4 regions of the Alkaliphilus crotonatoxidans genome follow, and region 3 is predicted to be linked to each of the others. Evidence: riboswitches for the same ligand, from Rfam matches in the RefSeq annotation. Region 3 holds a riboswitch; each other region holds the start of a gene.

Region 1 (8,262 bases), on a different contig from region 3:
ATCAGAAACAATGTCAACTACCCCGGTAATGGCCACAACACATTTCAACTTCCTGGCAAGAGAAAGGGCAATTTCCTTTCCGCCTTCCCGGGGGTCGTCCAATGAATCGACCCCCCGGGTCTGACCTTCCATACCATAGATATTTTTAATTTCCGACATGTTCCCCTTGACAACCGCCAGCTGAACATTTTCAATAATATGGCTTACTGTTTCAGTTCTTAGTTTGGTGGCTCCAGCCCCTACAGGGTCAAGTACCACTGGAATACCAGCACGATTGGCCCTTTTACCGGCCAAAACTGACGACTCAACGGTTCGTTGATTCAGGGTGCCAATGTTCAACACCAGGGCCTGGGCCAGGGCTGCCATTTCCTCCACCTCTCCCGGGTCATCGGCCATGACTGGCGCCGCCCCCACAGCCAGGGTAATGTTGGCACAGTCGTTTACGGTTACATAATTGGTAATGTGATGTACCAGGGGCTTCTTTTCCCTTACTGCTTTTAAAAGTCCTCCTAAATGCTCCTTTAGTTCCATAGTTAACCTCCTGAATATGATTTTTTATGCTTCCATGTACTTTTCCAGGCCCAACCGCTTGAGCTGATTTAAGAGGACAAACCCAATGATTACCCCTCCCAGTGAGCTTAGCATAAAGGGCCCCACAAAGAAAAATAGCGCTGCTTCGTTCCCCATTAAATAGTTGGCCAGGGGATAAGCCGCCAAGGCTCCCAAAAAACCTGTTCCCACCAGTTCCCCCGCCATGGCCCAGATGAGTTTTTTTCTACGTTTATAAAATACAGCAGCAAGCCAAACCCCCAGTATGCTGCCGGGAAAGGCCAGCAGCGAACCTGTACCAATGAAATTCCGAAGCAAGGATATGGTAAAGGCCACCCCTGTTCCATAGGCCGGCCCCAGTAGGGTGGCGCTCAGCAGGTTAATGGTATGCTGTATGGGAAAACACCTGGCCGCCCCTACTGGAATATAAAACAGGTGGGCAGTGGCTGTTCCCATGGCACTTAACAGTGCCGCCGCAGTCAATTTTTTTAGATTCATGCTTCACCTCTTTACTTGAATTTTTAAATAATCAAAACTACCCGCTCAGCGGGTAGTTTGCTCAGCCCTAGAAGGGCATGTTACTCGCTTGAGCCTTAAGGCTCTTTGAATGGTTCGCCAACTGCTTGCATTTACGGGCTGCTGCTTAAGCAGCTCTTTACTTCTTTTTGCCTTTCTTTACTTGCTCTCCCGTAAACGGGTCCATATATTCTTGTAGGCTGATTTGATCATTAGCTATATCTTCTTGTATTTGATTTTTCACATACTCTCTTATTGCTTTTTCATTGCGTCCTACCGTGTCCACATAATAACCTCTACACCAGAAATGTCTATTTCCATACTTGTATTTCAAATTCGCATGTCTATCAAATATCATTAGTGAACTTTTTCCTTTTAAATACCCCATCACACTTGAAACACTATATTTGGGTGGTATTGCTATCACCATATGTACATGATCCACGCAGGCTGTTGCCTCCAGTATTTCTACACCTTTTTGCTCACATAACTTCCTTAGAATCTTTCCTATGTCAGTTTTGATCTTCCCATATATAGCCTGCCTTCTATATTTGGGTGCAAAAACTACATGATATTTACAACTCCAGGTAGTATGTGATAGACTATTCTTATCCACTTCGGATCCTCCTTTTGTTTTTAAAATTGGTTGGCGAACCTTTTTTATTCTAACAAAAGGAGGTTATTTTTTCTGCTCATAGCTAAAGCTTTTTGGAACCCCCGGTAGAACCGGGGGTTTTCGATATACAAAAATAAGCACAAATCCCATTGCAAGATTTGTGCTTAATGACGCATGATAAAATATGCTTCTTAAATACACTTTCCTACGCTGGCATGATCCAGATCAGGTATATGGGGATCAAAGACATTACAGGGTCTTTTTCTCAGTTGGCCTTTCCAACTCTCCCAGTGCTTTCAATTCTTATTCAGTTTTAAAAAAAATGAAATACTTTAATTTCATGGTACCATACTGGGGGTGAGTTGACAATAAAATAGAAATTAAATAAAACGACGATATTTAAGGTGGAATAATAAGGTAAAAGATTGAAATTTAATGATATATAGTTCGTCAAATCTTTAAATAAGCTTGGTTTGGAGTACAACAATTTGAATTTTGCATATTGATATAGGCTATTGATTATTAAATAGTAGCGTGATACAATAGGAAAAAGGCTACTGTTCAATAAGTAGTAAGGAGGAGTGATTAATGAAACAATTTGAATACTTGAATGAGCTGAAAGAAAATCTTGAAGGGAAGCTTCCGCCTGATGCTATAAAGGATATTTTAACTGATTACGAAAGCTTTTTCGTATCTGGTAGAGAAGATGGAAAAACCGATGATGAAATATCTGTAGAGCTTGGCTCGCCTGCATTTTTAGTAAAATCCCTTCTTGAACTACATGAGGAAAAGCAAGTAACGCCATTAGATAAACACATCTCTAATCCAGGGCGCAGGTTATGTGCTTACTTTATTGATGCCATAATAGCCGTAGTTCCTGCCTTTGTCATTACATTTGTTTTAGGAAGTGCTATGTTGTCTTATGTTATTTTAATTCTGTACCCAACCCCCTTAGTGGGAACATTAAGCTATCTGGGATATGCCAGCTTTGAGGAATATACAATCACCCAGGAAGAAGTTATTAATATAAACCCCCATGACACAATATCGGTTTCAGAAGATGGAGCAGAAAACATTCAGCAAATTAGTAGAAGGCCAACCCCTACATCAATTGCCTTTGCAATATTCGGTCTTGTATTCTATATGTTCTATTCATTGGGGGCCGCCCTGATTTTCAAAGGCCAGACTGTTGGAAAGAAGCTTATGCACATCAAGGTGTGCCGCTCAGATACATCAAGTATAACAAGGGGTTCTATTTTTAGCCGTGAGTTTTTAGGTAAATTCCTCATAAACTCCATTCCAGTTGTACCCTTAATCTCACTATTCACGATTCTGTTTACCAAAGAACATAAGGCGCTCCATGATATGCTGACTGATACCATTGTGGTGGAAGCTTAGGGGGTTGTATCATGGATACGCAAATGAAAAAGGGTGTACTGGAAATGTGTATTCTATATAAGCTGAAGGATGAGGAGCTTTACGGATACGAGCTTATGAAATCAATTCGACAGTTTTTCCCTGATGTCTACGAAGGGTCAATCTATACCATTCTTCGTCGATTAAACGCAACGGGTTACACCCAAATAACCCAAAGAAAATCCTTGAATGGCCCTGCAAGAAAGTACTATCACATTACAAAAACCGGTTTAGAATATCTCAATCGAATGCTAAAGGAATGGGAAGGGATCGTAAACAGTGTTTCTTCTTTAGGAATTAAAGTTCAGAATCATGACCACCTATAACATCCGTAAAATAGGTGGTCTGCTCTAGCTCTATAAGAGGTTGTTACCGGCCAGCGCCTCCAAGACGCTGGCCTTGCCATTTTCACTAGAACTATAAAGGGTCAAGTTATTATACTGAGTCCCTTCCACCTAACTTGTCTTTTAATACGTCATATATTTTTGCTCTTACATAAAATCTTAATGTTATCTCATTTAGTTCTACTGTGTTGGATATACTTCTCTGAAATGATTTAGTTTCATTATATAACCAAAGCTTTCCAGAGGGTGTAAGATTATTTGTGTAAAGTAGATTTATGATATAATCTACCTAATTCAAAATGGAGGCTTACACTATGGCTAAGAAAAAACGTAATCCCGCTTCTGACGAAGTAATGAAGTATCTGTTTCAAAACTATGAGATCAAGTCTGCCCTGGACATTCAGGAGGCTCTTAAGGACATGTTTGCTGATACCCTGGAGGCCATGCTCGAAGCAGAGCTGGATGATCACCTTGGCTACGCCAAAAATGCTAACAATCAAGCGACCACCAGTAACCGCCGTAATGGTCACAGTACCAAAACCGTGATCGGTCAGTTGGGAGATACTCAGATTAATGTTCCAAATAAAGGCCAGAAGGATGTCGCAGGAATTGAAGAAAAAATCCTGGCTATGTACGCAAAAGGACAATCTCAAAGAGATATTGAAGCCACAATCCAAGACATTTATGGCTTTGATATCAGCCATGAAACAGTTTCAAAGATTACCGACAAAATTATTCCCCTTATCAAAGAATTCCGTAATAGAGCGCTACAAAGGTGCTACCCCTTTGTATTTGTAGATGCCATGTACACACCAGTAAAAACAGAGTCAGGTACAGGCCAGAAAGCCCTTTATAACGTGATAGGAATTGATCCAGAGGGTCATAAAGATGTTCTAGGATTTTGGTTATCCGAAGATGAAAGCAGTAGACACTGGCTACAGATACTAGAAGAAATCAAGAGCCGTGGTGTAGAGGACATAATCTTCATTTCTTTAGATGGACTTCCAGGGCTAGAAGAAACCATAGGAGCCAACTATCCTAGTGCAATCCAACAACGGTGCATTGTTCATCTCATGAGAAATAGCACCAGATATATCCCCCGTAAGCACTGGGCTGAATTTGCTAAAGATATCAAAGGAGTCTATCGAGCGGTTAGTTTAGATGAAGCTAACAGCTTATTCCAAGACTTTGAGACTAAGTGGAAAGAATACGCTGCCGCGTTAGCGGTATAGAGAAACAGCTGGGCATCGGTAGAAAATCTCTTTAACTATCCCAGTCATATTAGAAAAATCATCTATACAACCAATACCATAGAAAGTTATCATAACCAATTAAGGAAGGTAACCAATCGAAAAGGAGCCTTTCCCAGTGAGACAGCACTCTTCAAGTTTGGTCTATCTTAGAGTCACCGATATTAAGAAAACATGGGATCGACCAGTCCAGAATTGGGCAAAAGTACTAAATCAGCTAGTGGTATTATTTAAAGACAGAATTACCCAGCATCTACGATACTAGGCAATAACTTTACACAAATTTCTTGACAGGTCCGCTTTCCATATAATCTTTCCTTTAGTATGTAGGAACCAGTTCCCTTAAAGATATAATTAAAAAGCTTAAAACAATATTAGGGCTATACTTTAGAGATTAATTTGGAACCCTGTTCACCATGAAGGAATAGAATGGAATTGGAGACCCACAAATAAGTAATTGTCGATAGAAAGATGATAAATTTACATTGAATTATATTCAGTATATCAAAATAATGTTAAAATAAAAATAGTTATCGTTAGACTAATGATTAGTATGAAGGTAAAAGTGATGTTTTAGTAAAAACATGTATTAAAGCTTAATTAATGTTCACCTGTGAAAGGAGGTTTTATTTTGAAAAATAATTTACCCATACTAATATCTACTATCTTAGCAATTTTTGTTTGCGCTCGACTTCTCTATATTACAAAGAAAAATGATTATATCTTTGAACCATTTGATATTATCAAAACAAAAAGTTTAGATTCTTGGTTCTTTTTAGCATATGTATTATCCTTTGCATACTTAGCATGGGATTCAAATTTAATTGCATTTAGTATTTTTACTATCACTTTTATACCTACCGTATGTTTTATATATTATAAAAATTATTTAAAGACTAGAGAAAATAAATATCTTCTATATGTTTTATTTTTATCCTTTATCCTAGTGAGTCTTTTTATTTACATGTACAGCCTACGGTTCTACCATAATTAAGATCTATTAAATCGAAGGAGGTGAGTAATTATTTTACCCACCTCCTACTCGATTACTCTTCTACTGCTAACCTAAATTCGTTAAGGGGTAGCCAACCACCTTTAACGTGGTATTTATATTGTTGTTCTAGACGTATCACAGCATTGTCATCTGCTGTTTCAAGCTCATTAAGACATTGTAGAAGCTCATTTTTATATTTATTATAAAATGTATCTCGTGCTACCTGGGCCGCACCTATGAGACCTAGTATTGAACCTGCTAACGTGTAAACTGTTCCTATCAGAAGACCAGCTATAGAAATTACTATACTAGATATTCCAGTGTTTATATCCCCAACCTCTGCTTCCATCTCTCCTCTTGTCATTTCAATAGCTACCCATTTTCTTTCGCCTACATCTGGCATAATAACATCTCCTTTAATTTTTTTATTTTGGTAAGACTCTTCCTGTTGGCCAACTTGTTTCGTCTTACATTATATAAAAAGAGATTTAAGTGAAAAAAATCAACCATTTTTCAAAATTAATTTTAAAATTTTTTAACCCAAATTGCCAAGAAGTCTTCCACCTTAAGTGGTGGTAGTTCACAAAAGGTTGACGATTGAATTTTTCCTTTATCTTATTTTAATAGGGTGCCATTTTTAGGTTAGCTTTAATCGTTTATTCCCAGTTTTATAGAGCATAGCTCGGATTTGCTTCAATCTATTGAAGTTTTCTTCAAAGGAAATACCAGTGGCTTCCTTTAGGCCTGCTTCAAAGTCTTTTTTGTAGCTTAATACGGCATCGGGATACAGGCCAATGACATGGAGCTGGTTCCACCCGGGGATCAGTGGATTATGACGAAATATTTCCACTGTTTCCAGTGCAATAAAATTGTAGCACCATTTCCGTTCCATCATAATGTACTTCATTGCAGGGCCATTGTTGTGGATCATGATTTGTCTAAATTCATCAAGATGGGGCTGGTACACATCAACGTATTCAATGGCGAAAAATAAGGGAAGACTTCGCTGCCGGGCCTGGGGACTGGCTTCTGGATAATTTGAGTTGGGTGTACTAACCAAAAGCTCCCGACGAATCAGCTCTTTTCCTTGAAATTTCGGTAGTCCTCCCAATTCTTCTATAACCTGATCTGCTACTGATCGGTTGTTTAATTCCATTAGCTTTAAATGATTCCATGATAAAAAGCTACCCTTTTTAATATTTTTAAAAAGATATTGATAGACTTCCTGGTTTTTGATTAAGCCCCCCTGCTTCCAAGCTTCGACCCTGGGTAGATAATATAATTTCAAATATTGGATGTACTCTTTACGACGGTTTTTGGGAATATAAGCACTTTCTGCCAGGTAATAGGTATCATTCAACGGCTTCATACGCTAATTCCTTTCATTTTTAATGACAGCTATGATAAACTGCTTATTTTAATTATATACTAGGGCTGGTAAAATTACTGCTCCCCCTGGATTTTTTTATATTCCTTGAAATATCGGCCACATTTAGTATTTTAGCCCCAGTAGACTATAGCAGGGCTTAACGGTATAAAAAAAGACGATTCCTTTAAGAAATCATCTTTTTTTATGGGGTAATTTAACAGTTATTTTACCTTTTTAAAGGCGACTTCACAGACATGATGGCCCTGGGCAATGGTTTTGCCTAAATTGAATTCAAAGGCATCAAATTCATTGGCAATACCTCTGTCTCCCTCCATGGCAATATCACAAAGCTCTGCAATGAGCTCTTCGTCATCTGTGAGTTTTTGCCAGGCTGCCACCAGAGGGCAATAGTGAAATTCGATGTTTAAGGCTTCCTCTGAAACCTGTACATCCATTTCAAAGATTTCCTTTACATTTTCGTTGGCAAAGGCTTCGGTAAATTCCTTTAAATCATCGGTTTCGGGCAGCTTTACCTGGCCATGGAAGCAGCCACAGTTAAAAATTGCCCTTCTTGCAAAATCTGTGCTTAAGCCTTCCTTTTTGGCTTCCTCAATGAGAAGATAAAACCAGGTAGCCCGATGCTCAAAGGCAGCCCTTAAATCTTCTATCGCCTTATTTTTTGGTGTCGGATTATTTTTGATCATTTAAAAACCTCTTTTCCTTCAGATTTAATTAAAATGCTTCAGGTTACAAGACCCAAATATGCCTCTTTAACCTGCTGGTGATTGCTTAATTCTTTAGCGTCACCCTGTAATGTGATTTTCCCTGTTTCCAATACATAGGCCCGATGAGCTACCTGCAGGGCCATATTGGCATTCTGTTCAATCAGCATAATAGTAGTACCCTGCTTGTTTATCGAACGGATCAGCTCAAAAATCATGGCAACTATATTAGGAGCTAACCCCAATGAAGGTTCATCCAGCATTAATAGCTGGGGCTCTGACATCAAGGCCCTTCCAATGGCCAGCATCTGCTGCTCTCCCCCCGAAAGGGTGCCTGCCGCTTGATTTTGTCTTTCCTTTAACCTGGGAAACAGCGCATAGACCCGCTCAAAGGAATGTTGTATTTTTTTCTTATCTTTTTTAATAAAGGCCCCCAGCTGTAGATTTTCAGATACCGACAGACCAGGAAAGACCTCCCGCCCTTCG
Region 2 (8,262 bases), on a different contig from region 3:
ACCCGCCATAATAAATTGTTGAATATAGCTGAACAAGGCACTGACAAGATATAGGCCCATTAAAATCTTTAGAATTCCGCCAATATATTGAAAGTCTACGACGGCACTGGAGGAATCTTGCAATCTTGCCATTGAACCTTCAAAGAGCTTTGTAGTGGCCAAGCCCAATACCTTAGGGCTAATAATACTGAAGGCAGTGCTTAGAATGGCCATGATCAATACCAAAAGCAATTGAAGCCTTCGGGGCTTTAAATATGCCAACAACCTTTTTAGTGTTCCCTTGAAGTCCTTTGCCTTTTCTACAGGAGCGCCGATCGCTCCCATGGGGCCCCTTGAGGCGCCATTCAATTTAGCTTTTTTTCTTATTTTCATGCCAATTCCTCCTCGGTCAGCTGGGACGAAACAATTTCACGATAAATACCACAGGTATCAAGCAATGTCTTATGGGTACCCATACCAGCAATTTTTCCCTCGTCCAGCACAATAATTCTGTCAGCATCCATAACCGTACTAACCCTTTGGGCCACAATTAAAACTGTGGCATCCCTGGTTTCTTTTTTCAGGGCAGATCTTAGTTTTGCATCGGTTTTAAAGTCAAGGGCAGAAAAACTATCATCAAAGATATAAACCTCCGGCCTTCGAACCAAGGCCCTGGCAATGGAAAGACGCTGTTTTTGCCCCCCTGAAACATTGGTGCCTCCCTGGGAGATGGGAGAGTCATAGCCTTCCTTCATATTTTGAATGAAGTCCGATGCCTGGGCCACCCGAGCAGCTGCTTCAACAGCACCATGGCTGGCGTCTTCCTTGCCGAAGCGGATATTTTCTGCAATCGAGCCGCTGAACAGGACAGCTTTCTGGGGAACAAATCCAATTTTATTACGAAGTTCCTTCTGGGTCATATCTCGAATATCAATGCCGTTCACCAATATACTTCCCTGGCTGACATCATAAAAACGGGGAATCAAATTGATGAGGGTGGATTTACCTGATCCTGTTCCACCAATAATGGCGGTTACTTCCCCAGGGCCTGCACAAAAGCTAATATTTTGAAGGGCAGGCTGTTCAGCGCCGGGATAGGTGAAGCTAACGTCTCTAAATTCTACAAAGCCCCTTTGATTGCTGTGTGTAGCTGGCTTTTCTGGATCCATGATTTCTTTTTTCGTTTCCAATACCTCATTAATCCGTTGAATAGAAGCCGAAGCCCTGGGGATGAGAACAAACATCATGGAAACCATAATAAGTGAGTACATCATCAGCATCACATATTGAATAAAGGCCATCAGGTCTCCTACCAGGAGCTGGCCCTGATTGATAAGATTGCTGCCCAGCCACATAATGGCAATGGTGGTAAAGTTCATGATAATCATGATGGAGGGCATTAGGGCGGCCATAATTTTATTGACTCGAATAGCGGTGTCCGTTAGATCTGTATTGGCTTCGTTAAAGCGCCTTTTTTCGTAATCCACCTGATTAAAGGCTCTAATAACACGAATACCGGTCAAGTTTTCCCGAAGCACTAAATTTAACTTGTCCAGCTTCACCTGCATCGACTTAAACAACGGTACCCCCTTGGCTGCCACCAACCCTATGACTGCCGCCAGCAGGGGAATGACCACCACAATCACAACAGAAAGGGATTGGTTTTTAGAGACGGCCATGATCATTCCGCCGACGGCCATCAAGGGGGCACTGACCATTAGACGAAGCATAACCATCAGAACCTGTTGAATCTGAGTGACATCATTGGTTGTTCTTGTAATCAGGGTAGCTGTCCCGATTTTGTCAAATTCCTGTAGGGAGAAGTCCTCTACCTTAGTGAAAATCATGTTTCTAAGGTCCCTGCCGAAGCCCGTTGCAATTTTTGAAGACAGGTAACTGGCCAGGATAGCACAGAGAACACCACCGGCAGCCACCAATAGCATAATTGTTCCAATCCGCAGAATATATCCTGTATTGCCGGTAACAATGCCGACATCTACGATATCAGCCAACAGAGTTGGTAGAAACAGCTCGGAAATGGATTGCAGCAGTATGAGGCCTAAAACTGCTGCAATCCATGATCCATAAGGCCTTAAATATTTTAATAATTTTTTCATGATATCCTCTCCTGTCAGTATAAAAGTTAGCCTTATACTATTTCTGTAATAAAGCCTTTAGGGATTCAAGGCCCTCTACAATCTGTTTGAGGTTCTTTTCATCAGTTTGTAGAAATTTATCACTAAATTTTTTTTCCAATTTTTCATGGAAGGTAGCCTGAAATTTTTCCTCTGATTCTTTAACAATAGAAACCTGTACCACACGGCGATCATCCTGGCCTCTTGTACGTAGTACATAATTGTTTTTTTCCAATCTGTCTACAATGCCGGAAATGGTGCTGTTGGATAGGCCCAATGCCCGGCTTAATTCACTGATCTTCATGGGCCCATTTTTACTTAAGTTGGCCAATACCATCACCTGAGGAGCCGTTAAACCGCCTTTATTGAAGGTATGCTTCATGCTATCCTTAATCAAATAATCAATATCCCTCAATAAATAGAATATTTTTCTTCCCGTATCGTTAATCACGCTTTGGCCTCCTGACAATATTATGATGTAAACTATATTATTTTAATGCAAGCTGAACAACGGTTCACAGGGATTTAAACCCAACGGGCAGAAAAAAATCTGTTGATTCAATTTATTTTGCATTAAAATATTTTTGAATACGAAACATAATTGTAGTATACCCCTGCTAGGTCCCTCCATACAACCCTTTAAATCTTAAATTTATATAAAAAAACCAGCATCCAGGATTGATTCCAGATGCTGGTCTGCCTTGGGCATAAATTATGCCTTTACTTCAGCCTGCCCTTTTAATTGCCTGAAAACAGTATTAAATTGAGGAATTAGAGTAATTACAAGACAAAGTAAGGTATCGGCCCCCATAACGGTACCGTTATAGATCAAGGAATATAGAAAGACATTCATCCCCTCGGGGGCGTAATCTGCGAAAAAAATGGCTCCAGATAAAAAGCTCATGACAAACCTTCCAAATCCTCCAATTAAGCAGGCAATGCTCAAGTTTTTACGGTAAAGCCCTGCCAGGCCCATGGCACCAAAGGCCAGGGGATAATCGAGAAATAATTGGGCCCAATGAATGACATAGGGGTCTTGAATCAATTGTAGAAAGCCATAGGCAAAGCCGGCGATAATACCGGGAATAGGCCCGAATATCACTGCAAAAATAAACATGGGCAGCATACTGGCGGGAGTAATACTGCCTCCCTGGGGAAAGCGATAGAGTCTAATATAGGATAATACAAAGGAAAGGGCAATACAAAGGCTGCCGTAAACAATAATTCTTGTATTGAAGGTAGTATTTTTACGGTTTTTTCCAAGATAAATAAGAAGGCCTGCGCTGCCCATAAGGGCCAGCAGGATTGCCCAGGTTACCGGTTTTAATTCTAATAGCTTTGCAAACATGTAAAAAATTCATCCTTTCTTCCATCGCTTGGATGCAAAAAACGTGAAAGGAAATCCTTTCACGTTAAATAGACGTTGAAATGCTTCCCTACGCAGGTATTAACCTACAGGTTCGAAGGGTTGGACAAGCTCCTCTCAGCCAATGGCACCCCTAGCGATATTTTTATTTTAATTATAACATATTCTCAATAAAATACAAATGATTTATAAAAAGCTATTTATTTCATTACAGCCCTATGGTTTAACCTAAATAACATCTTAGTCCTCCTATTTATCCCATAGGCCTACGTAAAATAGCTAGAAAATGAAAACGATAACATTTTCAAAAAATATAGAAAATTAAGAAAAATGCAATTTTATCTATTGAATAATTCTATAAAAATGATATAATACTGAATACATTAATTTAATAGTCGAAATATTCTAGAAAATATTTTGTGGACAGACGTAAATGACTAAATCATTGCAGGGCAATGCTCTGCTGAACTAAAAATTGACAAGGGGGACGAATGTTATGGGGACTTATGGTTTACCTCCCGCCCAGGGGCTTTATGACCCTGAAAGGGAGCATGATGCATGTGGCATTGGCTTTATCGCCCATGTGAAGGGAATAAAATCCCATGGGAATGTGAGGGATGCCCTCACCATACTTGAAAATCTGAACCATCGAGGAGGTCAGGGCAGCGAAGAAGATACGGGGGATGGTGCTGGAATTCTGCTGCAAATTCCAGATGTTTTCTTTAAACGGGTTTGCGGAAAAGAGCTTTCTCTGCCGGAAGCAGGACAGTATGGTGTGGGAATGGTTTTTATGCCACCCCATCAGGAGACGGCAGAAAAATGCAAATCGATATTAGAGTCTGTTGTCTGTGAGGAGGGGCTGGGCTTGATCGGCTGGCGAAAGGTACCGATAGAGGCGAAATACCTGGGAAAGACAGCAAGAGAGTCAATGCCCTGGATAATGCAGTTTTTTGTTCGAAAATCGGAAGACTTAAAGGTCAACATTGATTTTGAAAGGAAATTGTATATCGTCAGAAGGCTGGCAGAAAAAAGAATTGAGTATATAGCTCCAGAGGCCCATCAATATTTTTATATTTGCAGCTTGTCCTCCCAAACCATCGTTTATAAGGGAATGCTTACGGCCACTCAGTTAAGGAGCTTTTATCCAGACTTATCTGAAAAGGACCTGACCAGTGCCATTGTTTTGGTCCATTCCCGCTTCAGCACCAATACCTTTCCTACCTGGAGCCGGGCCCATCCTAACCGTTATTTAATCCATAACGGGGAAATCAATACCCTAAGGGGAAATATCAATTGGATGAAGGCAAGGGAATCAAGCCTGATGTCAACGGTTTTTGGAGAGAGTCTTCAAAAGGTGCTACCGGTTATTAACACCGAAGGGAGCGACTCGGCCATGCTGGATAATTGCCTGGAGCTGTTATATTTATCTGGCCGTTCCCTGGCCCAAGGGATCATGATGACCATACCTGAACCCTGGGGCACCCTGACGGGAGAGATGGATTCTGATAAAAGGGCCTTTTATGAATACCACAGTTGTTTAATGGAGCCCTGGGACGGCCCCGCTGCCATTGCCTTTACCGATGGCGCCAGGGTTGGTGCGGTACTGGATAGAAATGGCCTAAGGCCGGCTCGATATTATGTTACGAAGGAGGGGCGGGTGATTTTGTCATCCGAGGTGGGAGCTTTAGAGCTTCCCAGCCACACCATTGTAGAAAAGGGACGTCTTTCACCGGGGAAAATGCTTCTGGTAGATACCATAGCAGGAGAAATTGTTCATGATGAAAAAATCAAGCAGCAGGTTGCCGCCACCGCTCCCTATGGGGAATGGATAAGGAATAATTTGATTCCATTGAAAAGCTTAGCAACTGTTGATATAAAGCGACAAGAGCCTCTGGGGCTATTGGAGCGGCAGAAGGTATTCGGCTATACTACAGAGGATTTGAGGATGAACCTGTTGCCCATGGCCAGGGATGGAGAAGAGCCCATCGGCTCAATGGGGATGGATACACCCCTGGCGGTGCTTTCGGAAAGGCCCCAAAGTCTGTTTAACTATTTTAAGCAGCTTTTTGCCCAGGTAACGAACCCTCCCATTGATGCCCTTCGGGAAAAAATTATTACCTCCACCGTCACCAGCCTGGGAACAGAGGGAAATCTATTGGAAGCTGGGCCGGAGGGCTGTAGAAGAATTCAGCTGGAAAGCCCCTGCTTGTCTAATGAAGATTTAGAAAAGCTGAGGAATATAAAGGAGAGGGGCTTCAGTGCCATTACCCTTTCCATGCTCTACCCGGTTGCCGAAGGGGCGTCGGGCCTTGAGGGTTCCCTGAAAAGGTTGTTTAGCCAGGCCGAAGGAGCCATTGACGAGGGCCAGAATCTGATTATTTTATCAGATCGGGGAGTTAGCCAATCAATGGCTCCTATTCCATCCCTGCTAGCCCTTTCGGGGCTGCATCACCATCTGATTCGTAGGAAAAAAAGAACCAGGGTAAGTTTGATTGTAGAATCCGGCGAGGTTCGGGAGGTTCACCACTTTGGACTGCTTCTGGGGTACGGATGTAATGCTGTTAATCCCTATATGGCCTTTGAAACCCTGCGGGGATTGCACGATCAAAAATTATTGCCGGCAATGGGCTTAAAGACAGCCCAGAGGAATTATCTGAAGGCCATTCATGCAGGCATTATTAAGATATTATCTAAAATGGGCATATCGACCATGCAAAGCTATATTGGTGCCCAAATTTTCGAAGCCGTCGGATTGAATAAGGAGGTTATTTCAAAATATTTTACCGGAACCGCCTCAAGAATTGAAGGAATTGGGATGGAGGAAATTGCACGGGAGGCAGCCATGAAGCATGAAAAGGCCTTTAATGAGGCAGAAAGAGGAAAAGGACTGGAGGCAGGCGGGTTTTATAAATGGAGAAGGGATGGTGAATATCATTTATATAATCCAGATACCATCTTTCGCCTACAGCGGGCCTGCAGGGAAAATGACTATCAGCTGTACCGGGAGTATGCCTGGCTCATCCACGAAGAGTCTCAAAGAGTCACTACCTTAAGGGGAATGCTGGAAATGAAATGTAAAGAGGAGGCCCTGCCCCTGGAGGAGGTTGAGACTGTTGAAAGGATTGTTCGACGTTTTAAGGCCGGGGCCATGTCCTATGGCTCCTTAAGCCAGGAGGCCCACGAAACCATTGCCATTGCCATGAATCGTATTGGTGGCAAGAGCAACACGGGGGAAGGGGGCGAGGACCCGCGGCGCTTTCAATCCGATGAAAAGGGGAATTCCAGTTCCAGCGCCATCAAACAGGTGGCTTCGGGGCGGTTTGGGGTAACCAGTGAATACCTTTTACATGCCAGAGAAATTCAGATTAAAATTGCCCAGGGGGCCAAGCCGGGGGAAGGGGGACAGCTGCCGGGGAAAAAGGTGTATCCCTGGATCGCCCGGGTGCGGTATGCCACACCTGGAATCGGCCTCATATCCCCACCGCCTCATCATGACATCTATTCGATTGAAGACCTGGCCCAGCTGATTTACGATTTAAGAAATGCTAATCCCCGGGCCAATATCAGTGTAAAGCTGGTTTCAGAGGTGGGGGTGGGTACGGTTGCCGCCGGTGTGGTGAAGGCAGGCGGCAATGGGGTTTTAATCAGCGGCTACGACGGTGGGACTGGGGCTTCCCCCCGAACGAGCATACAGCATGCAGGTCTCCCCTGGGAGCTGGGACTGGCCGAGACTCACCAAACCCTGCTCTTAAATGGCTTAAGGGATCGTATTGTATTAGAGACCGACGGCAAGCTGATGACGGGTCAGGATGTGGCTATAGCAGCCCTTTTGGGGGCAGAGGAATTTGGCTTTGCCACGGGCATCATGGTGGCCCTGGGATGCTTGATGATGCGGGTCTGTCATCAGGATACCTGTCCGGTGGGAATTGCTACTCAAAACCCTGATTTAAGGAGGAAATTTGCAGGGGATCCCCAGCACGTGGTTAATTTTATGCAGTTCATTGCCAGGGATTTAAGGGAATGGATGGCCAGAATGGGCTTTAGAACCGTTGATGAGATGGTTGGCAGAATGGATAAGCTGCAGGTTAAAAGCACCATTACCAACTGGAAGGCAAGAAATGTAGATTTATCTGCCATGCTTTATTCTCCGCCCCTTAAAGGGGGGAAATCCCTTCATTCAATAAAAAAACAATCGGGTTTTTCTGGTTACAGCCTTGATCAAGAGATTTTATTAAAGGAATGTATGGAGGCAGTACAATTACAAAAAAAAGTGAAGCTAAGCCTGCCGATTAAAAACACCAACCGGGCTGTGGGAACCCTGCTGGGAAGTGCTGTTACTGCCCATCATGGAGGAAAAGGCCTGCCGGAGGATACCATTTGGCTGAGCTTTAAGGGATCAGCGGGACAAAGCTTCGGAGCCTTTGTTCCGGCGGGAATTACCCTTGAGCTGGAGGGTGATGCCAATGATTTTATTGGGAAGGGCCTGTCTGGCGGGAAAATAATCCTGCGTCCCCCGGCAGATTCAATCTTCGAAGCCTCTCAAAATATCATAGCAGGCAATGTTTCCTTTTATGGTGCCACCTCAGGTGAAGCTTACATTAATGGTGCCGCTGGGGAACGGTTCTGTGTGAGAAACAGTGGTGTCAATGCTGTGGTGGAGGCCATCGGCGATCATGGCTGTGAATATATGACGGGGGGCAACGTGGTGATCTTAGGTGCCATTGGCAGAAATTTTGCTGCCGGCATGTCTGGGGGAATTGCCTATGTATTAGATGAGAAAAA
Region 3 (8,262 bases):
ATCTTTAACCCATAAATGTCTTCGTATAGCTTATATAAAGAGGTACTTTGGTTGATTTTTTTATCTAATTCAGGACAGTTTTTTTCAGGTACATAGGCCGTTTCATAGCACATAGGCTCATGATCTGCTTTTCTTATTCTTGTTACGATATAGGTTTTGTCATGTTTTTTTAACTCTAAATATTTGGCTATTTTTTGACTGGGAAGCCCCAGACTTATATCAATTATTTCGCTTGAGGGTGCCAAGTCCCTGGATATCATTTGTTCGCTGAAGCTTTCTAAAACAGTAAGCTTGTATCTTGATTTTATATTTTTTACAAAGGTTCCTGCTCCAGCCTGTCTGTATATATAACCATCATTAGTCAGCTTTTGTAAAGCCTTTCTGATGGTGTCTCTGCTAACGCTGAAGGTATCTATAAGCTCATGCTCAGTGGGCAGCTTCATACCTTCCTTCCATTCTCCGCTTTCTATTTTTTCCTTCATTTCATTATATATTTGCAAGTATAAAAAACTGATTTTTCCCATCGTATCACCGACTTTCCATATATATTATGAGTTCTGTAGTTTATATTATATCAGCTTTTTCAAAGAAAAACCATTGAATGTACCGCCAACACTTATTTTTAAGGGCTATTGCTGTGATTAATCTCAGATGGGAATTGAATAGGCTTTTATCTTTTATTCAGGGGGAATATGAGTTATAATGAAAAAGGTTATTGTTGGTAAAAAATAGATTTTCCCAGAATTATCGGGCCGGTAAGGGCCTGCAGTTTTAACCGGCATTGTGATAAATTAATTTATACATAGCGAGGTGTTTACGGTAATGAAAAAGTTGCTTGGTCAAGTTACCTTATTAAAACAAGCCTTGTCGGAGAAATGAGTCAAAGCATTTATAACCTATTTAACCTCTTTGAGAGATTGATTATTGTTTATATCTGTTATAATCTATATAAAGGCAATTACAAGGAGGTGTAAATAATGAAATATTCCATCGGTGAATTCGCCTCTCTGCTGGGGGTCACTGTTGATACCATAAGGCTATATGAGAAATATGGTATTATTACACCAATAAAAGACCATAAAAACAATTATCGATATTTTAGTGATTTAGATGCCAGAAGTCTGCTGATGAGCAGATGGTATAGGAGTATACAGATCCCCCTGCCAGAGGCAGCGGCCTTGACAAAAGAGGCCCCCTTGGAAAGAATTATTGATCATATCAAGGAAGCCGCCCTTCAATTGGAGGAAGAAATAAAAAGTAAGACCCTGCTTTTAAATAAGATGAAGGAAATTAATGATGATTTTGACCAAATGGAGACCTTATTAAATCAATGTAAGATCAAGGAGCTACCGGGTATATACAGACTAAAGCAGACCAATAAAAACATATTATTGCAGGATGACCATCTGCATAAAATAGTTAATGCATGGATGGAGGCTTTGCCCTATACCTTTTATTCCTTTAGAATTGAAAAAAAGGCGCTATTGTCCCAGGGCGAGACCTTTGACTATAGCTGGGGCCTGGCCATTTCCGAGGAGGAAGTAGAACATTTTGATTTGGAAATAGATAAAAATGTTGAATACATCGCCCCCAACACCTATCTAACCTCGGTAATTCGAACTCGTCAAGAGGATTATCTCACCAGGAACTCCGTTCAGTTTATGCTGGATTTTATTAAAAGAAAGAGCTATACGATTAAGGGAGACGTTATCGGTAAAATCATTTTAACAGAAAAGACTAAAGACAAAAACAATTCCTATTTAGAGGTAAATATACCCATTTAGATTGTTATATCTAATTTGCATATTTTTATTTGTTTTTTAACAAACATCCTTGACCCTGGTGCTGCACCAGGGTTTACAATTTTTTTGTATAAGGATTTATACCTGATCTAATAAGGAGGATGAATAATGAAAAGGACAAAAATCAGTAAACCATTACTGTTGGCCCTGGCCCTGGTGTTAGTGGTTTCTCTGCTGGGAGGCTGTACCCAGGAAACAGCCGGCACAATGGAGCCAGGTACCTATTCGGCAGAGGCCAAGGGACACGGAGGCGATGTAAAAATAGCAGTGACCCTGAGTGAAACAGAAATAATTGATATTCAGATCATCAGCCAGTCAGAAACAGAAGGATTGGGGGATCAGGCCCTTGAGAGAATCAAGGAGCAGATATTGGAAACCCAATCCCTGGCTATTGATGCAGTCAGTGGAGCAACCATTTCTAGCGAAGCCATGCTAACAGCCGTTGAAGCTGCCATTGTACAGGCGGGAGGAAATGTCGATGCCTTTAAAAAAGAAAGTGCCCCCAAAACAGGTGAAGGAAAAACAGAGCAGCTGGAAGCCGATGTTATCGTAGTGGGGGCAGGGGCCTCCGGCGTATCGGCGGCTATAGCAGCGGCCGATGAAGGGGCGAAGGTAATTATTATTGAAAAGACAGGTGTTATTGGCGGTGCCAGTAATTTATCCTGGGCCGGTAAGTTCTATAATTCATCTGTTGCCGTTGAAAATGGAGTAGAGGTTGATGCAGAAGAGGAGATCGCCCATTGGATTGAAAACAATCACTGGCGGGTGGATGCTGCGGCCATCAGGCAATATGTGGTGAAGTCAGGAGAAACCTACGATTGGTTGGCTGAAAAGGGATACACTACTCAATTTCTTAATTACATGGGAGAGCAGCTTCACGTATTGCCCCCCTATGAAACCCGTCAGCCTACCCTGAGGGAAATGCTGGCCGATTCCGTTGAAGCTGGAGGAGGACAGGTGATTACAGAAACCACCGCCAAGGAGCTAATAACCAATGAAGCTGGTGAAGTGGTAGGCGTGATTGCAAAGAAATCTGACGGCACAACCCTTGAAATTACCGGTAGAAGTGTTATTATGGCAACCGGTGGCTATGCTGCCAACGCCGAAATGGTCAAGGAACATTTTGGCTTTGAGGGAGTTAATGGCGGTCTGGGACAAAACGTTGGAGAAGGCTTAATCATGTCATGGGAAGTGGGGGCCAAGGTGCCGGATAATTTTGGCGGTCAAATGCTTCATCAGACCCTGGCCAGGGCTACCAATGACTTGAAAAAACAGTTTGATTCCTTTGAAGCAAGCTATCCCCTGATGCTAACCTATTTACCAAACTTTATGAATGTGGGCACCTCAGGGGCCAGATTCAGAGATGAAGCCTACACCTTAACTGCGGTGGCTGCGGCCAACACCAGCGCCTTCCATGGCCCATATCATTATGTAATCGTTTCTCAATCTCAGCTCGAAGCTCTGATGGAAGAGGGGATGAATGGTGTAAAGGCACCGAAGCTGCCCGGTATGCCCCCCGAGTTCTATGCTGACTTTGCAGAGCAATTTACCTTAGATCACCCCTGGGTCAATGCCGGTCAGGTTTTTGATGCCATGGTGGAGAAGGGCCATGGCTTTAAAGGGAATACCATAGAAGAATTGGCCGAAAATGCAGGAATGGATGTGGCAGTATTTACAGAAACCTTTAATCAATACGAAGAGGCCGTTAAAACAGGAGTTGATTCCGAATTTGGTAAAGCCTCTGAATACTTGATTCCCATGGGGGAAGGTCCCTATTATGCCATCATTGCAGAGGTTAATAACCTGGGCTCTGTTGGTGGCTTATTGGTTAATACGAAATTCCAGGTATTAAACCAACAGCGAGTACCAATTAAAGGCCTGTATGCCGTAGGGCTTGAATCAGAGGGTGTATTGTTCAACGATACCTATGTCGGAAACGGAGTTGGAATAGGCTATGCCTTTACGTCAGGAAGACTTGGCGGGGCCTATGCTGCCAGTGAAGCTTTAAAAAAATAATCAAAAAAGGGTGTCTCAGAATAGATGATAAAATCTAGGGCGGGGCGCTCTTTTTTTGTAATTTTATGGTTGATGCTTTAATTTGACTTTTCCCATCTATTGGATATAATAAGAAAAAAAGAATGATAATAGAATGGAAGGGAGGGGCGATCATGATAGATGTTAATATTTTTTTATTTGATGATTTTGAAACCCTGGATGTATTTGGCCCTGTGGAGGTCATTGGAAGGCTAATGGAACAATATCAAATACGATTGTTTTCCTTAAATGGAGGGCAGATTGTCAGCAGGCAAAAAATTACCGTTGTAACGGAAGGGGCCACAGCAATTAAGCCTGGCGGAATTCTCCTCATACCAGGGGGATTAGGAACCAGGGGACTAGTTCATCAGAAGAAGGTGATTGATCTGTTAAAGACTTTAGCAGATGAAGCCGCCTATTGTCTGACGGTTTGTACCGGGACAGCCCTTTTAGCCCAAACAGGGCTGCTTAATGGAGTCAGGGCAACCACCAACAAAAAGGCCTATGATTGGGTGACTTCCCTTAACGACAAGGTGAAATGGGTCTATGAAGCCCGGTGGGTGGCGGATAGTAGATATTATACCTCATCGGGGGTTTCGGCAGGAATTGATATGACGCTGGGCTTTGTTGCAGACCGCCATGGAAAGGCGACATCAAAAGAGATTGCCCAAGATATAGAATACATATGGAATGAAAATGCTGATTTTGATCCCTTTTGTATAAAGGAAGGCAGACAATAAAGTCGCTGATATAAAAATATATAATTTAAGGAGGACCCTATGAAGGAAATATTTGAAAGAAGAAGCATTAGAAAATACACAAATGAAGAGGTTTCAGCGGAAAAGGTCAGGGAACTGCTAAGGGCAGCCATGGCGGCCCCCTCGGCAGGGAACGGGCAGCCCTGGGAATTTGTTGTTGTGCGGGATAAGGGGTGCTTTAACCAAATCATGGAGGTTCATCCCTATTCAAAAATGCTTAAGGATGCCTCAGTGGCCATTGTAGTTTGTGGTGATACCGAAAAAGAAAAATATGGCGGTTACTGGGTACAGGACTGTGCGGCCGCCACCCAAAATATCCTATTGATGGCTCAGCATCTGGGGCTGGGGGCCGTTTGGCTGGGGGTGCATCCCACTGAGGATCGGGTCAAGGCAGTTCAAAAAATCCTATCCCTGCCCGAAGCAGTCATCCCCCTTTCCATTATATCCATTGGGTATCCGGCCGAAGAAAGGAAGCCAGAGAACAGATATGACCAATCTAAAATTCATTACGAGAAGTGGTAGTCAAGGAGTGGTGTTAGGAACAGAGGAAATTAATCAAGTGTTCAAAGCAAATTTAAAGAATGCCTTAATTTATATATACAAACAATTAAAAAGGCCCCAACGGTTGGGGCCTTTTATATTACAACAATTCAGTCTTAAATGGGTCGATTTAATCCCCTTTGATAAAGCTTGTAAAAATGGTGGGTGGGCCCGCAGCCTTTACCGATGGAAAGGGAATGCCTGATGGCCGTTGTAACATAGTCCTTACCATGCTTTACAGCCCCTTGTAAATCCATACCCAGGGCTAAATTAGAGGCTATGGCAGAGGAATAGGTGCAGCCGGTGCCATGGGTGTTCTTGGTATCGATTCTTTCGGCACTAAAATGGATATATTGATCACCGTCATATAGTACATCCAGGGCATCCCCTAGGGCATGGCCGCCCTTTACCAGTACACTTTTAGCCCCCATTTCGTAGATTTTTTTGGCTGCTTGCTCCATTTCAGCTACATTATTAATTTGAAGGCCTGAAATCTTCTCAGCCTCTGGGATATTGGGTGTCAGCAAATCCGCCAGGGGGATAATCTCGGCAATCAAAGTATCGATGGCATCAGGGTCCATAAGGGGGCAACCATTTTTTGCATACATTACCGGGTCAATCACTACATTGGCAGGATGGTATTGCCTAAGTTTCTTAGCCACAGCCATCATACAGGCCGGCTGAGAAAGCATGCCAATCTTCACTGCATCCACCTCAATATCCTCAAATACAGCGTCAATCTGCTTTTCAATCATATCTGGCGTTACATCCTGAATATCAATGACCCGGCTGGTATTTTCAGCCACAACCGATACAATCACACTCATTCCAAAGACACCATGGGCCGAAAAGGTCTTCAGGTCCGCCTGTATGCCTGCACCGCCGCTGCAATCTGAGCCGGCTATCGTTAATACTTTTTTCATATTGCTCCCTCACTTTCATTAATATTGCAGGAGATCATTTAACCCTTAATCAATAAGTATTGACTCAAGAATAGAGCGTTCCTTATAGATTTAAAGGACTACTTTTGTTGAATCTAGTACGGAAGGTAGATAATAAAAAAAGGTGCTTTCTTAATATCAGAAGCACCCATAATTCAATCAACATGAATGATCTGCTTCCCTACGCCAGTATTAGCTGACAGGTTCAAAGGGTCAGGTTTTACCTTCTCAACCAAATGGTCCCCCCGCAAATAGATTTTTTATTTAATTGTAGCACAGAAAAAAAGCCGTCGTCAATCAATCAACTTAATAAAACGATTATTCTTCCTTTTTGTACAAGAAGCTTACCCAATAACCTAAATGGAGGTATTGACACAGAATAAAGAATATGATATATAAAGACTATGGAAATTAGCACTCATTAAACGAGAGTGCTAACACAAAGAGGGCAAAAATCCCATACAGAATTCCTTGAGTAAGGTACTGTTTACATATATAGGAGTGGGACGAGCCTTTAGAATTAAAAGAAATAAAATGAAGGGAGAGGGGTTATTTTGGCAAAGAAACAATTTAAGGCAGAATCCAAAAGACTGCTGGATATGATGATTAACTCAATTTACACCCACAAGGAAATATTTTTAAGGGAGCTTATTTCCAATGCCAGTGATGCCATTGATAAAATCTATTATCGAGCCTTGACTGACGAAAACATAAGCTTCAATCCTGAAAATTATTACATTAAGATTTTCGCAGACAAGGAAAATCGAGTATTAAAGATTTCTGATACAGGTATTGGTATGCTCAAGGAAGAATTGGAGGATAACCTAGGGGTAATTGCCAAGAGCGGTTCCCTGGCCTTTAAAAAGGCAACGGAAATTAAAGATGGTCACGAAATCATTGGCCAGTTTGGCGTTGGCTTCTATTCAGCCTTCATGGTGGCAGAAACCGTTACGGTTATCAGTAGGGCATTAGATGGAGACCAGGCCTATAAATGGGAATCCCACGGGGCCGATGGCTATACCATTGAGCCCTGGGAAAAGGAGTCCGTCGGAACTGATATCATTTTAAAGATTAAAGAGAATACCGAGGATGAAAGCTATGATGAGTATTTAGAAGAATATCGGCTGAAGAGCATTGTTAAAAAGTATTCCGACTTCATCAGGTATCCCATTAAAATGGATATGAAAAATACCAGATTAAAGGAGGGCACTGAGGATGAATATGAGGACTACATTGAAGAGCAGGTCCTTAACAGTATGGTGCCCATCTGGAGAAAGAACAAAAGCGAGCTTACCCAGGAGGATTATGAAAGATTTTATGCAGACAAGCATTATGGCTATGACAAACCCCTTAAGCATATCCACATTAGCGTTGACGGGGCTGTAAGATACAACTCAATTTTATTTATACCAGAAAAAACCCCCTTCGATTACTACACTAAGGAATATGAAAAGGGGCTAGAGCTGTATTCCAGTGGGGTATTAATCATGAATAAGTGCCCTGATCTATTGCCGGACTACTTCAGCTTTGTCAAGGGAATGGTCGATTCCGAGGACTTATCATTAAACATTTCCCGAGAAATGCTGCAGCATGATCGTCAATTAAAGCTGATTGCCAAAAACATCAAAAGTAAAATTAAGAGCGGTCTCTTAAGCCTGATGAAGGAAGAACGAGACAAATATGAAAAGTTCTATGAATCCTTTGGAAGACAGCTTAAATTTGGTGTCTACAACAACTTTGGAAGTGAGAAGGAAACCCTACAGGACCTGTTGATGTTCTATTCCTCTAAGGAAAAGAAGCTGGTTACATTAGATGAATATGTCAGCAGAATGCCGGAGGATCAAAAGTATATTTATTATGCTGCCGGTGAATCCTACGAACGAATTGAAAAACTGCCTCAAATTGAGCTGGTTTCAGATAAGGGATACGAAATTCTATATTTTATTGATGATGTTGACGAATTTGCCATTAGAATGCTGATGAATTATAAAGAAAAGGAATTTAAATCAGTTTCCAGCGGCGACTTAGGCTTTGAGGCCGATGAAAACCAAAAGGCTGTAGAAGAAGAGGCTAAAAACTATCAGGGTCTTTTTGATTCCATGAAGGATATTCTGGCGGATAAGGTAAAGGCTGTAAAGGTCTCTAAAAAGCTTAAGAGCCATCCGGTTTGCCTGTCTAATGAGGGAG
Region 4 (8,262 bases), on a different contig from region 3:
TCAGCTGGCCGCCCTTTGTGAACAATTTGATAAAAAGCTATACGATTTGGAGCTTTCAAGGGCTGTAAGCAGGCAGATGGGCCCCCAGCTAAGACTGTTACAAAACAGTGACAGTGCCATTGTCGATAAGATTCAATCCTCTTTGGTTAACACCATTCCTCTATGGAAAAATCAAATGATGATGGCCCTGGGGCTGGCCCATTCCAGAGAGGCCTTAAATACCCAGAGGAATATGGCCAATGCCACCAGGCAAATCCTCACTGAAAACACCCGGGCTTTGAAAAATACACACTATGAGGATAAAGAGGGGGTTGATTTAGACACTCTGAAGGAAACCAATGAAAGCCTAATTGAAACCCTAGACAGCCTTTTAACTGTTCAGCAAAGCTGTACTGAAGAAAAACTTAAGGCAGAGGCGGCCCTGGGGCAAATTGGGGCCGAGCTTAGGAATAAACAATAGAGAATAAGAACGATAAAGGAATAGGAGAAGATAGTATGGAATTTTTTCAAAGACGAAAAAATGCCCAAATTCTGACGACTATTATTGTTATCTTTACCATTTTGATTGGCTTTCGAAGCTCTATGGGCAAATTGAGGACCCAGGCAGAAAGCATATTTTACTTAGGTGAAGAACAGAATGGTGTAGGCATTCAGCAGGATTTAGAGGCCATTATGGCAGAATGCTATAATTTGACGGTGGTGGCGGGCCGTTATTTGGAAAAGGATGATGCCCGGATTCAAGCCGTAATGGATAAAAGAGAGGCCTTGTCTCAGGCTAAGACCCCAGATACTAAGTATGATGCCGTCCAGGAGCTTATTTTCTCATCTGAGGAGCTATACAGGGCTTTGGAGCCATTGCCCCTGTCGGATCGGGATCAGGGCTATCGTAATGGATTCCTGGCGGAGATAAATTCCCGACAGCTAATTATTGAAAGAAGCAGCTATAATGAATATGCCATAGCCTATAATAAGAAACTAAAGGCCTTTCCTGCCAATATTTTAAAAATCGTTACTTCTGTAGCTCCCCTTGAGCTATATGAGTAGTAAGGAGGATGTATGATTAAAAAAACCATTAAACCTATTGTTTGTACGATTATCTTTGCTCTATGCTTAACGCTGTTTACCTTTGGGCAAGGTGCCTTTCCCGAGGCCACTACAGAGTTTTACGTTAATGATTTTGCCAATGTTATTGACAAAGCCTCTGAGGAGCTGATGATCTATAACGGAAATCTTTTGAATCAAATAAATGGTGCCCAGATTGTAATGGTTACGGTGGATTTTACCGGGGGAGTCTCTATGGAGGAATATGCCACAGAGCTGTTTAACCGCTGGGAAATCGGAGACGCAGCAAAAAATAATGGCCTGCTTATTGTGATGTCAATTGGAGACGATGATTACTGGGCGGTTCAGGGGCGGGGCCTTGAGGCTACCCTAAGCAGTGGTAAGATTTCACAAATCCTTGGTGAATACCTGGAGCCCGACTTTGCAGTAGGGAACTATGACCGGGGAGCCCTAGAGGTCTACGCTGCCTTTATTGATGTGCTGGGTGGTACATGGAGTGATAATATTGGTGAGGCCCAAGGGGTTGGGAGCTATGTTTTTGACCATGCCGAGGTGATAGGAAACGACACAAGTAATTCGATCAATCAGGAAAGTACAGCCTATCAAAGGACAAAGGGTGCTGGTGTTTATGTCATGACAGTCAATACCACCGGAAATGAGCATATCCAGGATTATGCCTATCGTATGTTTGATGATATCGGGGCAGGGCCCAGGGATGTACTGCTGCTGATGTCAATAGGCGATGACGATTACTGGATGGTGACCGGAAGGGATATTGAAGGAAGCTTAACCAGTAATAGAGTACAAAACATTCTTGATTCAAATCTTGAGCCCTATTTTGCCAGACAAAATTATGATCAGGGGGCAGGGGAAACTGCCAATGCCCTGTATGGATTCTTTGACAATCATCTCAAAAATTTAGCTACACCAGGGCAGCCCAATCAACCGCAGCCTTCGCAGACAGGAAATAGCTCGGGGGGCGGCTTTATTACCTTTATTGTTATGATTTTCTTCTTAATTATCATAATTGTCCTGGTTACGCAAACCCGAGGAGCCTATTACAGAAGAAGATATGGAATTCCCTTTAACCCCTTTAGTCGTCGTCGAATTAGACGCTATGGTCCTGGGGGCTATTGGGGGCATTATGGCCCGCCACCGCCAGGGGGAGGCTACTGGTATAATGGTCGATGGAATACGACCCCCAGACCCCCAAGAACCTTTGGTAATAACACAGGAAGAACCAATGGTGGCAGTAACGCAGGCCTGGGAGGTGGTGCCGGACGCTCCACCTCAAATCAAAGAAATACTACGCCCAAGCCCAGATCTGGGGGCTTCTGGGGTAGCAGCAGCGGTGGTGGTGGCTCAACCCGTGGGGGCGGTGCCGGTCGTTCTACCTCTAGTCTATTTGGAGGCTCAAGCTCATCCAGCAGGAGCAGTAGACCATCCTCAGGCCGTTCTTCCTTTGGCGGGGGAAGGTCCTTCGGTGGAGGCAGATCCTTTGGAGGCGGCGGCTCAACTAGGGGCGGCGGTGCAGGAAGAAAGCGATAATAGCAAAAAACCTCAAACAAATCATTAACAAATCCAGTCCAACGACCGCACAAAAAGACAGGTAATCAACAATACTCATTGGTAAAATGGAATCAAGGAGTGAGGCATATGACAATGGTAGAGGCTTTACAAAGGGCAATAGATTATATAGAAAATCACCTGCAGGATGAAATTACAATTGAAGGGATTGCTAGACAGGCCCACCTTTCGAGCTTTCACTTTCAGCGGCTGTTTATGATCTTAACCGATATGACAGTGGCTGAATATGTAAGAAGGCGCAGGCTGACCCTGGCCGCCCAAGAGTTGATCAGCTCGGACTGTAAGGTGATTGACCTAGCCCTTAAATATGGATATGACACTCCTGAGGCCTTTTCCAAAGCCTTTCGTAAGCATCATGGAATTACTCCCACTGAAGCACGAAGGGGCAAGGGAAGGCTGGAATCCTATAATCGCCTGAGTATTCAGGTAAACTTGAAAGGAGCGGAACCAATGAAGTATCGTATTGTTGAAAAAGAAAGCTTTGAGGTAGTGGGTAGAAAGCAGACGGTTTCCTTTGATGATATGGGTGAAGCCATTAGCAGGTTTTGGAACCAGCTTAATCAAGACGGCACAGTGGAACAACTGGTAAGGTTAAACAATGGAGAAATCAAAGGAGTAATGGGCCTAAGTGCAGACTATAATACAGAAGAAAACAAAATGGATTACTGGATCGCAGTGGAATCTACCCTAAAGCCTGGGGAGGATTTTGAAGTATTAATGCAGCCTGCCTCCAAATGGGCGGTATTTGAAGTGAGGGGCCCAGTTCCCGATAGTATCAGTAGGGCTTGGAAGCAAATCTTTTCAGAATGGTTTCCATCAAACGGCTACGAACACACAGGGGGCGATTCCTTCGAAGTTTATATCAGTGAGGATCCAACCCAGAACGATTCCTATATGGAAATCTGGATTCCAGTAAAATAGTACATTTTTCAATAACAGAACTATCTAAAGCCAATTGCAAATAAGAGTCAACTATGCTAGTATAAAAGAGTAAAATTAAATAATTACTAAAAAGCACAGGGGGGCTGGAATGGCCAGCTGAGATTAAGAACCGTATTTCTTTGACCCTAATTACCTGAACTAGATAATACTAGCGTAGGGAGTTGTTTATTGGCATAATGCTGTTGAAGAAATATTGATATGCTTATGTTTTAAACACCAATCCTATGGGTTGGTGTTTTTTTATACAGTAAAACATAACTGTTAGGATTAAGATGAACTTGAAAGGAAGTGGCAAAATGAATTACACAACCCAAATGGATGCAGCCCGTAAGGGAATCGTTACAAAGGAGATGACAATTGTAGCAGAAAAGGAGCAAATGGAGGTGGAAATTCTTCGAGAGCTGATGGCAGAAGGTAAAATTGTTATTCCTGCCAACAAAAACCACCATGGCCTTAGCCCCGAGGGAGTTGGCCAGGGCCTCAGGACAAAAATCAACGTCAACCTGGGAATTTCTAAAGACTGTGTCAACATAGACATGGAAATGGAAAAGGTTAAAACAGCCATTGATATGAAGGCCGAGGCTATCATGGATTTAAGCTCCTATGGTAAGACCGAAGCATTTAGACGGGCCTTGATTGATCTGTCACCGGCCATGATTGGAACGGTACCTATTTACGATGCAGTGGGGTTTTACGATAAGGAGTTAAAGGATATAACAGCGGAAGAATTTCTTAAGGTGGTGGAAAAGCACGCAATTGACGGAATTGACTTTATGACAATCCATGCTGGAATCAATCGAGAAGCCGCCCGGGTATTTAAGCGAAATCCTCGGCTGACCAATATTGTTTCCAGGGGTGGTTCATTACTGTACGCCTGGATGGAATTAAATAACAAAGAGAATCCCTTTTATGAATACTATGATCAGGTATTGGATATTTGTGCCAAATATGATGTTACCATCAGTCTGGGGGATGCCTGCCGGCCCGGTAGCATACATGATGCCACTGATGCCAGTCAAATTAAAGAGCTTATTACCCTGGGAGAGCTTACCAAAAGAGCCTGGGAAAAAAATGTACAGGTTATGATTGAAGGGCCAGGCCATATGGCGCTGAATGAAATTGCCGCTAATATGCTGCTGGAAAAAAGGCTTTGCCATGGAGCCCCCTTCTATGTGCTGGGGCCCCTGGTGACGGATGTTGCACCAGGCTATGACCATATTACCAGCGCCATTGGAGGAGCTGTTGCCGCCGCCAATGGAGCCGATTTTTTATGTTATGTAACCCCGGCTGAGCATTTACGGCTGCCTAATCTTGAAGATATGAGGGAGGGAATTATTGCTGCCAAAATTGCGGCTCATGCTGCTGATATTGCGAAGGATATAAAGGGAGCCAGGGAATGGGATAACAAAATGAGCAGGGCAAGGCAAGCCCTTGATTGGAATACTATGTTTGAACTGGCAATCGACCCTGAAAAGGCTAGAAGATACAGGGAAGAATCGACCCCAGAGCACGAAGATACCTGCACGATGTGTGGTAAAATGTGTGCCATGAGGAATATGAACAAGGTAATGGCAGGGAAAAACATCAACATATTAAGGGAAGAAGACTAGTACCACTATTGGGGAATTTGACTACGATAGCCCCTTAATTTAGAGGCTAGGTATTAGCTCTCGCCTGAACCTGGTATCAAGAAGGTCCCTAAGATCCTTTCAGAATGAAATGGGTTTTAGGGACTAAAATTTTTAATTAATAACCATTGACACCCCTAAATGAATACTGTATAATCATACAAAATAAGTTCAAATTCGATGACTGGAAAGAGTAGATAAGCAGCGATGGCCAAGCGAGTCGGGGATGGTGGAAGCCTGATGCAAAGGTGCTTATGGAATGGCTCCAGGAGAAGCAGTGGGAAATCCTTATGGAGAGTATCATGAAGCCGTAGGCCTCACGTTATAGAGGCAGGGTATCGAAAACAAGGCTTTGTTTTCCGTACCTGGAAAAGTGAGATAGATTACATCTGTCTAAGCTAGGTGGCAACGCGGAATGATAACATTTCGTCCTATAATTAGGATGAAATGTTTATTTTTTTGTATCAAAGAGCTTAGGAAGATGGGTGTAACTGTCTAATTTGGGTGGTACCGCGGAGTAAAGAGTATTCCGTCCCTTTTTTAGGGATGGCATGCTCTTTTTTTATTATATAGAAAGGGGGGATTTGGCAAAATGACTTAAATATGACGGTCAGCTCTTGGAAATGAGAAGTACCCTTTAGTCATTAGTAAACAGATAGTGGACGATCGGTAAAGTTAAGAAAAAGAAATAGAATAAGGGAGGAAAAGAAAATGAAGAAAAAGACATTACCCATAAGATTCGGTAGATTTGGCGGCCAGTACGTACCTGAAACTCTGATGGATGCTTTAAATGATCTGGAGCAGGAATTCCTAGCTGCCAGAGAGGATGTAGAATTTATCAAGGAATATCAATATTATGTCAGGGAATACTCCGGCAGGCCTACACCGCTATACTATGCCCAAAACCTGACCAAAGCCCTGGGGGGTGGGAAAGTCTATTTAAAAAGGGAGGATTTAAATCACACAGGAGCTCACAAAATTAATAATGTCATTGGCCAAGTGCTATTGGCAAAAAGAATGGGGAAAAAGCGAATTATTGCCGAGACCGGAGCAGGCCAGCATGGGGTGGCGACTGCCACCATTTGTGCCATGTTTGATTTACCCTGTGAGATCTACATGGGAAAGGAGGACGTGGTGCGGCAGTCTTTGAATGTATTAAAAATGGAGCTGTTGGGGGCCAAAGTTAACAGTGTATCCTCAGGAACCGCCACCCTGAATGATGCCGTTGATGAGGCCATTCAAGACTGGATTGTCAATTCAGAGGACACCTTTTATCTCCTTGGGTCAGTGGTGGGGCCTCATCCCTATCCCACCATCGTTAGGGATTTTCAGCGAATTATTGGGGACGAAGTGAGGGTACAAATCCTTGAAAAGGAAGGGCGCTTGCCGGATTATTTGATTGCCTGCGTAGGGGGCGGAAGCAATGCAATGGGACTTTTTTACCCCTTTAAGGAAGAATTAGCAGTTAAGCTGATCGGGGTAGAGGCAGCAGGGAAGGGAATCAATACCAGTGAACATGCAGCTACCCTCACCAAGGGTTCGGTAGGAGTGATCCATGGTATGATGACCTATTTGTTGCAGGATCAACAGGGTCAGGTTATGCCAGTTCACTCTATTTCATCAGGGCTTGATTACCCCGGTGTAGGGCCGGAGCACGCCTTTTTCCATGAGACAAAAAGGGGGATTTATGAAAGTGTGACGGATGATGAAGCTATGGAGGCACTACAGTATCTAACTCAGAAGGAAGGGATTATTCCAGCCCTTGAAAGTGCCCATGCCATTGCCCATTTAATGAAGCTGGCGCCTCAAACCAAGCAAGAGGAGATTATTGTAGTGAATTTATCGGGCAGGGGAGATAAGGATATGAATACAGTACACCAATATTTAGGGGGTAAAGTCCCCAAAAAGGTATGAAATGAAAGGCATCAATTATAATGCCAAGGCACCTATTCTTTGTCTCCAGGTTTGATAAATATTTCAAGGATTTCAAGGGGGAATCTATCTAATTATAAGAGTCTAAGTTTTCAGGATGTTAAATTTATGGTATGTTTATGCATAATATTCCATACCATTAAATGCTTAGATGATAAATTATATTTATCCTTAAAAATAAGTAATGACCGCCTGAAAAGACGGTCTTTACTATTTTGAGAGTAGATAAATAAAGAAAGAATTAAAATTTAAAATCTTTTACTTTAGTAAATTGGTTTTGAGGTAATACTATATACTAAATCCAATATTAAGTTCAATTTTCCCCGACGGAGTTTCAAAATCAATTGTCAAGGCTTCTTGAGGATCAATATCGGCAGCCTTCATTACAATGGCGGGTGGACTAATTTGCAGTGTTAATCCAGCAGATGTCAGCATGGTGGAAGCCATACCTGCAATCATGCTTGATAGCTCTCCAATGGCACTTTTAGTCATTTCCTCTGTGGGAGCCATCCCCATCATCATGGCTGAGGCTATATTACTTGCAGTATTCTGGGGCATGGATAGGGCTATGTTGCCCTTTAGATCACCCTTTAAGGCAATTATTGTAGAAAGATCAGAATCAACATAAAAACTGCTTTTTTTAGTCATATTCCCCCTTTTAATATTCATAATGCCTAACTGTTCCAAAGTTTTAGTGAAGGCCTCGAGAAAGGGATTAATATATTTAACTTCCATAAAATTCTCCAATCTATTTCATTTTCAAAAAGCCATGGCGGTCAGCTGATCGTATACAATACAGCAGGGGTTTTAATCCTTAAAATAGCTTTCCTTGGCATGTAAATCATCAATTAGCTGCAAAATTTTGATACGTTGATAAGCCATAAACTCTAATTCTCTTGTACTGATCTGTTCCTTGTGGCTTTCAATCCTTGCATCTAGTTGATTAACCACTGTCATTAAGTCATTAACTGCTTGCATGCTTAACATATTTTCAGCTCCTTTCAATATATTACTATATTCGTCTCTTTTTATAAACAACTTAATACTTTTAGTATAATATGACTATGAAAAATGAATAGTTTGAACTAGTAACTGCAGCACTAATATACCC

What was found. Region 3 has a riboswitch for thiamine pyrophosphate ahead of thiD (bifunctional hydroxymethylpyrimidine kinase/phosphomethylpyrimidine kinase). Riboswitches for the same ligand answer to the same signal wherever they lie in the genome.
Positions count from the first base shown of each region.
Region 1: linked by a shared signal. The riboswitch ahead of tnpA (IS200/IS605 family transposase) and the one ahead of thiD (bifunctional hydroxymethylpyrimidine kinase/phosphomethylpyrimidine kinase) in region 3 are both predicted to bind thiamine pyrophosphate.
Region 2: linked by a shared signal. The riboswitch ahead of thiT (energy-coupled thiamine transporter ThiT) and the one ahead of thiD (bifunctional hydroxymethylpyrimidine kinase/phosphomethylpyrimidine kinase) in region 3 are both predicted to bind thiamine pyrophosphate.
Region 4: linked by a shared signal. The riboswitch ahead of thiC (phosphomethylpyrimidine synthase ThiC) and the one ahead of thiD (bifunctional hydroxymethylpyrimidine kinase/phosphomethylpyrimidine kinase) in region 3 are both predicted to bind thiamine pyrophosphate.

Region 1 is NZ_BAAHXS010000005.1:47,364-55,625, forward strand. It holds gene thiM (hydroxyethylthiazole kinase) at 1-531, opposite strand, end outside; gene thiW (energy coupling factor transporter S component ThiW) at 556-1,047, opposite strand; gene tnpA (IS200/IS605 family transposase) at 1,205-1,681, opposite strand; TPP riboswitch at 1,867-1,980, opposite strand; gene ACYQ1I_RS11430 (RDD family protein) at 2,270-3,079, shown strand; gene ACYQ1I_RS11435 (PadR family transcriptional regulator) at 3,091-3,423, shown strand; partial or broken gene ACYQ1I_RS11440 (IS256 family transposase) at 3,795-4,844, shown strand; gene ACYQ1I_RS11445 (hypothetical protein) at 5,738-6,088, opposite strand; gene ACYQ1I_RS11450 (hypothetical protein) at 6,323-7,054, opposite strand; gene ACYQ1I_RS11455 (L-2-amino-thiazoline-4-carboxylic acid hydrolase) at 7,276-7,758, opposite strand; gene ACYQ1I_RS11460 (ABC transporter ATP-binding protein) at 7,797-8,262, opposite strand, start outside.
Region 2 is NZ_BAAHXS010000006.1:58,734-66,995, forward strand. It holds gene ACYQ1I_RS12340 (ABC transporter ATP-binding protein) at 1-372, opposite strand, end outside; gene ACYQ1I_RS12345 (ABC transporter ATP-binding protein) at 369-2,096, opposite strand; gene ACYQ1I_RS12350 (MarR family winged helix-turn-helix transcriptional regulator) at 2,134-2,565, opposite strand; gene thiT (energy-coupled thiamine transporter ThiT) at 2,827-3,462, opposite strand; TPP riboswitch at 3,531-3,625, opposite strand; gene gltB (glutamate synthase large subunit) at 3,977-8,262, shown strand, end outside.
Region 3 is NZ_BAAHXS010000003.1:315,610-323,871, forward strand. It holds gene ACYQ1I_RS02425 (GntR family transcriptional regulator) at 1-500, opposite strand, end outside; gene ACYQ1I_RS02430 (MerR family transcriptional regulator) at 978-1,784, shown strand; gene ACYQ1I_RS02435 (FAD-dependent oxidoreductase) at 1,911-3,818, shown strand; gene ACYQ1I_RS02440 (DJ-1/PfpI family protein) at 3,971-4,576, shown strand; gene ACYQ1I_RS02445 (nitroreductase family protein) at 4,616-5,116, shown strand; gene thiD (bifunctional hydroxymethylpyrimidine kinase/phosphomethylpyrimidine kinase) at 5,251-6,057, opposite strand; TPP riboswitch at 6,236-6,332, opposite strand; gene htpG (molecular chaperone HtpG) at 6,630-8,262, shown strand, end outside.
Region 4 is NZ_BAAHXS010000006.1:436,486-444,747, forward strand. It holds gene ACYQ1I_RS14100 (toxic anion resistance protein) at 1-460, shown strand, start outside; gene ACYQ1I_RS14105 (LemA family protein) at 496-1,044, shown strand; gene ACYQ1I_RS14110 (TPM domain-containing protein) at 1,057-2,610, shown strand; gene ACYQ1I_RS14115 (GyrI-like domain-containing protein) at 2,719-3,570, shown strand; TPP riboswitch at 3,658-3,769, shown strand; gene thiC (phosphomethylpyrimidine synthase ThiC) at 3,888-5,201, shown strand; gene trpB (tryptophan synthase subunit beta) at 5,931-7,133, shown strand; gene ACYQ1I_RS14130 (chemotaxis protein CheX) at 7,440-7,886, opposite strand; gene ACYQ1I_RS14135 (hypothetical protein) at 7,959-8,138, opposite strand.